3 regions of the Pseudomonas triclosanedens genome follow, and region 2 is predicted to be linked to each of the others. Evidence: riboswitches for the same ligand, from Rfam matches in the RefSeq annotation. Region 2 holds a riboswitch; each other region holds the start of a gene.
The links. A riboswitch is a leader RNA that binds a small molecule or an ion and turns the genes downstream of it on or off. The one in region 2 is predicted to bind cobalamin.

Region 1 (2,259 bases), 1.0 Mb from region 2:
CCGAACTGCTGGTTATCGTCGTGGCGCAGGCTCAGTTGCCAGTCGTGGCGGCCGGCGCTGCCCAGGTACTGGGCGAAGGAGCCGCGGTTGTCGCGGGAGCTCACCGCATAGTCGGTTGAGCTGCTCAGTTCGTCCTGCTGCCAGTCGTAGCCCAGGGTCAGCGTGTGGCCCGGCGCGAAGTCGATATCGTTCTGCCAGGACGCCGTATCCCGGCGGCTGTCGAAGCGCGAGTAGAAAGCGCCATCCTGGTAGGCATCGGACTTGTCCTCGCTGCGCCCGGCGGACAGCGTCACCCGCCAGGGCTCCAGCGGAGCGAAACGCGCATTGCCGCCGATCACCCGCAGCACGCCGTCGTTGTAGGCATCGAAGCCTTGGGTACGGCGGCTGTTCACGGTGTCGAAGTCATTGTGCGAATCGGTTTGCAGCAGGCTGCCATCCAGCTCCAGGCCGTTGCCGAAGCGATAGCCGGCACGCAACGAGCCGGAAAGGTTGCGGTAACCGTCGCGGTCCGGCTCATGGCCGCTGGCGCCGTTGGCCTTGGCGTCGATGCCGGCGGTGTCCAGGCTGGAAACGCCGAGACTGAACCAGCCGCGCCCATCGCCGGCGGAAACGCCCGCGCCGCCTTGATAAGTACGCTGGCTACCGGCGCCGGCGTAAGCCCAGGGGCTGAACCCTGCCTGCGCGCCCTTGCGCGTGAAAATCTGGATGACCCCGCCGATGGCCTCGGAGCCGTAAAGACTGGAGCGCGGCCCGCGCACCACCTCGATACGTTCGATCAGCTCCACCGGCAGATCCTGGAACGACGCGCCGCCAGAGGACACCGAGCCGGCCTTGACGCCATCGATCAGCACCAGCACATGGTCGGATTCGCTGCCACGCAGATAGAGGCTGGTGGCCTTGCCGGGGCCGCCATTGCTGGCCAGGGAAATACCCGGCAGCCGGCGCAGCAGGTCGGGAACCGATTGCGCCTGGCTGCGCTCGATGTCGGCGCGGTCCAGCACGCTGACCGAAGCGAGCGCCTGCTCGGTGCGGCGTTCGGTGCGGGTGGCGGTAATCAGTTGATCGTCGAGCGCCAGCGGCTCGCCGGGAGCCGCCTGGCCGATGCAGGAAAAGCCGCCCAGCGCCAGGGCTGTCGGCCATAGAAGAAAATGCTTCACGTGTACTCACTCCGCCGCTCTCACCCGCGCGGCTCTGACCAGTAAAGGCAGGCGGAGGACGGAAACGCCCCGGGGCACGGAGGCCGGCCAGAGCGAGCGACAGCGCCTCCCGCGATGCCATGCGTGCAGCAGGCCGGTCTCCGGGCTTGCGAGTGGAGCCTTGGCAGACTCCCGGAGCCGCGCCTTCCCATGCCTGCGGCACAGTGGCGAAATGCGGCTCGATGCTCGCTTACCGTTGCGGGGGCAGCGCCGGAATGTTCGACCCGGCGGGGTCGAATTCACCGGCTTCCCTGTTTCACCCCCGACTTGCACCGGGGGCACCTGAAGCAGGCGCGCAGCTTAGTGGCTGTCGCCAGCCACGGTCAATTGCGGCGACCTGTCACCCCCTGGGTGAAAAAGCGTGCCGGCGCGAACGCCGTTGCCTCCTGGCACCAGCGCAGCCAGATCGAACGCAACTGGCCGACAGCGGCCCGTGCCTGTCGGCGCTGGCCTTCCAACAGCCAGCGATTGTCCTGCAGCGCCATCAACAGGGCGTCCTCGACCTCATCCAGCGCGTGCTGCCGGCCACTACGCGGCCCGCCGTCGAGCAGCAACTGCCGCAACCGCGCCAGATAGGCGTCCCGCGCTCGCCGCAGCGGCCCGCGTGCGCTACCCAGGCTATCGCGCAGGAATAACACTTCATCCGCCAGCGCCAGACCGAACAGCCCGCCCCGCCACTGGGCACGGCGTTCCTGCGGCAGGCTGTCCTGGTATTGCACCAGACGCAGCAGACGGTCGGCACTGCGCCCATCGAACCAGGCCTCCAGCCTGGGCAGCGGCCCACGGGTCAGCCGTGCCAGGTCGGCCAACAGCGCACCGAGCACCCGGCGATAGTGGCGCCGCCCTGGCCGCAGCTCCACCAGGTTGAACACCAGCACCGCGAACCCCACGCCCAGCACCGTCGCCAACGCCGAATTGAGGAAGTGGTCCAGGTCATAGACCATCTGATTGCTCGGCCCCACGTTCTTCACGAAGAAGATGCAGAAGGCCGAGGCCATCGCGGCGATGGTTGGCCGTGTCATGCACAGCGCCGCAATGAACAGCGGTATGCCGAGCACGCTAT
Region 2 (2,259 bases):
CCAGCGCGCCCAGCACCACGGCGGCATCGATCTGGGCGACATCGGGCAGGATCAGGCTCTGCCACGGCGTCAGGCGCAACTGCCCACCGCTGAAACGCTCCGCCAGGTCGGCGAGGCCGAGCAAGGTGGCGCTGTCGAGACGACCGAGGACAAAGCCGGCGCCGACCAGAGCGCGCCCCGGCTGGCGCTGGGGCCGGATGCCGAGGTGCGCGAAGGCCGGCGTCGCCGGGCGTCGCCAGTTATCCACAGCCGTGCCCTGGCACAGTGGGAACGGCAGGCGCTGGCGCAGGCGCTCCAGCAGAGTTTCGTCGCCGAGCATCTCGCGCAGGTGGCGCATGCGCGTTTGGCCGTCTCCGGCGAGATCGAGGAACAGATGCAGCAAGGTTTCCACCAGCAGTGGAGCCTGCGCGGCGGGAACCGCGGCCAGGGGCGGGCAGTCCCGGGCATGGCGGGGTGGGCAGCCGGCCACGCCGAAGGCGAGCTGCGGGGCTTCGTCGGCGGACATGGCCGACAGCCAGATATCGTTGGGATGCTCCAGCATCGCCAGGGACTCGCCACCATCCAGTTGCACACCGAACTTGGGTGACAGGCCGTGGAAGCGCGGTGTGCGCTCCAGCAGGTCGAGCAACTGGCGGGCCAGCGGCCCGGCGTCGAAGCGCGTGGCGATGTCCAGGCCGATGGCGGGGCTGACCAGCAGGTTGCGCACGTCGTCGGCCGCCAGCTCGCGCGGGCCGAGGCCGGCAGCCAGCAGGTCGGCGCTCAGCGAGCGCTCGGCGCCGGCATGCACGCCGCGAATCTGCAGGTTGGCGCGGTTGGTCGCTTCCAGCACACCGTCGGCATGGCGTTCGGCGGCCTCGGCAATGGCGCGGGCTGCGCGGGCATCGAGTTGTCCACAGGGCAGCTTGATACGGCAGATGCCGCCATCGCGGGAGGCCACGATGCGCAGCAGGCCAGGGCAGGCCGAAGGACGGACGGACAGGGAGGTCGATTCGCTCACGGGGTCACCAGGGCTGGGTCGCGGTGACCTGCGAGCCCCCCGAAAGGGACTTCACGACATCAAGACACCCCGCTCGATGTGCGCACACGCGACTGGTCTCGTCGGCAGGTCTCCTGGCTGGCAGGTCGGCATCCGACGCGGCCTTCCCGGTTACCCAGTGGCCAAACCGAATGCCGGAAACTCCAGGTTTCAGACGTTCGGGACTGCGCGGACTCGCTGCATACAGTTGCGGGGGCAGCCACGGTTGATCCGTGTTCCCTCTTCGGCCCGGTCGGAAGCATCGCTCTGTCACTTGCGAAGCATCCTGCGGGCACCGACGATGCGGGTATTATGCCTGCTTTGCCCGACGGCTGGAAAAGCCTCCCCGTCGGATCGCCCGTCGTACCCCTGAGGAGTACCCATGACGCCCTGGCTGATCATCGTCGGCATCGGCGAGGACGGTTATGCCGGCCTCGGCAAGGCAGCGCGCCGCGCATTGCTCGACGCCGTCGAAGTGATCGGCGCGCCGCGCCAACTGGAGCTGCTGCCGCCCTGCGTGCGCGCCAATCGCCGGGCCTGGCCCAGCCCCTTCAGCCTGGAGCCGGTGCTGCGCCGCCGTGGCCAGTCGACCTGCGTGCTGGCCAGCGGAGACCCGATGCTGTTCGGTGTCGGCGCCAGCCTCGCCCGGCAATTGCCCAGCAGCGAAATGCGCGTTTTGCCAGCGCCCTCGTCCGCCTCGCTGGCCGCCGCTCGGCTGGGCTGGGCGCTACAGGACTGCACCTTGCTGTCGCTGGTGGCGCGACCGCTGGCGGCGCTCAACGCGCACCTGCGGCATGGCGCGAAGCTGCTGGTGTTGAGCAACGATGGCACGAGCCCGGCGGCGGTAGCGGCATTGCTGCGCGAGCGAGGCTTCGGCGCCAGCCGCATCAGTGTGCTGGAGCATCTGGGCGGCGAGGCCGAGCGACGCATCGACGGGCTCGCCGCCGACTGGGTACAGGCGGAAACCGCCGCGCTCAACCTGCTCGCGCTGGACTGCGTGGCAGGCGAGGGCGCACGCCGCCTGCCGTTGACTACCGGCCTGGCAGACGGCTGCTATCGCCACGATGGGCAACTGACCAAGCGCGACGTGCGTGCGGTGACCCTGGCGCGGCTGGCGCCGATGCCGGGGGAGCTGCTGTGGGACGTCGGCGCCGGCTGCGGCTCGATCGGCATCGAATGGATGCGCGCGCACCCAACCTGCCGGACACTGGCTATCGAAGCCAACGATGGTCGCCAGCAGCACA
Region 3 (2,259 bases), 820 kb from region 2:
TCGCTGACACTGCATTACCTCCGGGACCTGCCGCGTTTCTTCCGCAACGTGCACGACTCGCTGCGCCCCGGCGGCAGCCTGGTGTTTTCCATCGAGCACCCCATCTACATGGCCTCGCTCAAGCCCGGCTGGATAGTCGATGCCGACGGCCGGCGCTGCTGGCCGGTGGACCACTACCAGGAAGAAGGCGAGCGCCGCACCGACTGGCTGGCTACCGACGTGCTCAAGTACCACCGCACCCTCGGCAGCGTACTCAACGCGCTGCTGGGCGCCGGCCTGAGCCTGCGTCATGTGGAGGATTGGGGGCCGAGCGCCTCGCAGGTGCAGGCCGACCCGGCGCTGGCCGAGGAGCGCGAGCGGCCGATGCTGCTGCTGGTCGCCGCGCAGCGCTGAGCGGCCGGGCGTGGCTGGCTATGCTGGAAGCATCGCTGCCGTTCCGTGCCGGAGATCGCCATGCCCACGCCCGTTGCCGCTGTCCGCCCCAGCATCATTCCCTGTCTGCGCTACCGCGATGCGCCCCGTGCCATCGACTGGCTGTGCGCTACCTTCGGCTTCCAGCGGCAACTGGTGGTGGCCGACGAGCATGGCGGCATCGCCCATGCGCAGCTTGTGCTGGAGGATGGCAGCGGGCTGGTGATGCTCGGCTCGCTGCATGACAACGAATACGGCCGCCTGATGCGCCAGCCCGACGAGGTTGGCGGCTGCACCCAGAGCATCTACGTGGTGGTGAAGGATGCCGAGGTGCTGTACCGCGCGGCGGTGGCTGGTGGCGCCCAGATCGTCATCGACATCAAGGACGAGGACTACGGCGGCCAGGGTTTCACCTGTCGTGACCCGGAAGGCCATATCTGGAGCTTCGGCACCTACGACCCCTGGCACTGACAGGTTTCGAAACACATCCGTAGCCGGCGCGCCAAGGGTGCCGCCCGCCCTCGGCCTGCCCGGCGGCAAGCCGCGACCTTGACGCTTTCCCGCCCCGAGTGTTCATATTTCCGACGTTTCAGGTGCCCTACGCCGCCGTGCGCAGGGTGAAACGGGAAGCCGGTGCGTCGCCCTCGTGCGATCAGTCCGGCGCTGCCCCCGCAACGGTAAGCGAGCGGAGCATCCATCGAGCCACTGTGCCACGGCATGGGAAGGCGGATGCCCCAGGACCCTCGCAAGCCCGGAGACCGGCCCGGAACGAGTTTGGCAAACCCGCGGTGGGCGGGCGTGAGCCGGTTCCCGGGGCACGCTCGTTCCGGGTGTCGCTGCGCCGCCTGCGAAATATCCATTTCGAGGCGATCACCTTGCACTTCCCTTTCCCCGATTCCCTGCGCGCTTCGCGCTGGACTCCTTCGTTATCCCTGGCCTGCCTGTGCCTCAGCCCCGCGCTGGACGCGGCGCCGCTGAGCCTTGCCGACGAGATCGTCAGCGCGCCTTCGGTGGAGTCCACCACCGTCGCCGACATGGCGCTCTACGGCAGCAAGCTGGAGGTCGTCGATCGCCAGCAGATCGAGCGCGCCGGCCCCAGCGCCGACATCACCCGCGTCCTGCAGATGTACGTGCCAGGGCTCTTCGTGGTGCCGAAGAACGGCCCGTTCGACTACGGCACCTACTCGCTGCTCGGCGGGCGCAACGACGACACGCTGATCCTGCTGGACGGTGTGCGCCTGAACAATCGCCTGTACGGCGGCATCTACCTCGACACCCTGCCGACCACCGCGGTGGAACGCATCGAAGTGCTCAAGGGTGGCCAGGGCCTGCTGTTCGGCACCCAGGCTGTATCCGGGGTGATCAACATCGTCACCCGCAGCGCGCACAGCCGCCAGACCGCCGGCGAGGTGAACCTCGGCCTGGACACCTTCAAGGGCCGCAGCGGCGACACCCGCGTGGAGAAAGTCGTGCAGAACGGCCTGGGCGACCTCGGCCTGATGGCCTACGTCAGCCATAACCGCTCCGATGGCTACCAGCCGTTCCGCGACCGCGACATGACCGACACGGTCAGCGACAAGCGCCGCTCCTACAACGTCAACGTGTTCGGCGGCAAGGCCGTCCAGGCTCTTGGCGACGCCTCGCGCCTGGAGCTGTTCTACCAGTACGCCGACGCTGACCTGGACTTCGCCCGTCCGACGTCCAACCGCCATACCACCAACGACCGTGTCCAGCAGATCGCCACCGCCACCTTCCAGCAGAGCCTGGGCGAGGACTTCAGCTGGTTCGCCAAGACCCACATCAACGACTGGGATACCCGCTATACCCGCGTCTACAACCTCGAAGGTG

Region 1: it holds a riboswitch for cobalamin, as region 2 does, so the genes downstream of both, btuB (TonB-dependent vitamin B12 receptor) here and cobG (precorrin-3B synthase) in region 2, are expected to answer to the same signal.
Region 3: it holds a riboswitch for cobalamin, as region 2 does, so the genes downstream of both, OU419_RS07320 (TonB-dependent receptor plug domain-containing protein) here and cobG (precorrin-3B synthase) in region 2, are expected to answer to the same signal.

The regions. Positions count from the first base shown of each region.
Region 1 is NZ_CP113432.1:1,739,785-1,742,043, reverse strand. Features, by position in the region: gene btuB (TonB-dependent vitamin B12 receptor) at 1-1,157, opposite strand, end outside; cobalamin riboswitch at 1,272-1,497, opposite strand; gene OU419_RS08240 (FUSC family protein) at 1,520-2,259, opposite strand, start outside.
Region 2 is NZ_CP113432.1:736,319-738,577, forward strand. Features, by position in the region: gene cobG (precorrin-3B synthase) at 1-997, opposite strand, end outside; cobalamin riboswitch at 1,084-1,330, opposite strand; gene cbiE (precorrin-6y C5,15-methyltransferase (decarboxylating) subunit CbiE) at 1,398-2,259, shown strand, end outside.
Region 3 is NZ_CP113432.1:1,551,367-1,553,625, forward strand. Features, by position in the region: gene OU419_RS07310 (class I SAM-dependent methyltransferase) at 1-393, shown strand, start outside; gene OU419_RS07315 (VOC family protein) at 454-882, shown strand; cobalamin riboswitch at 986-1,192, shown strand; gene OU419_RS07320 (TonB-dependent receptor plug domain-containing protein) at 1,287-2,259, shown strand, end outside.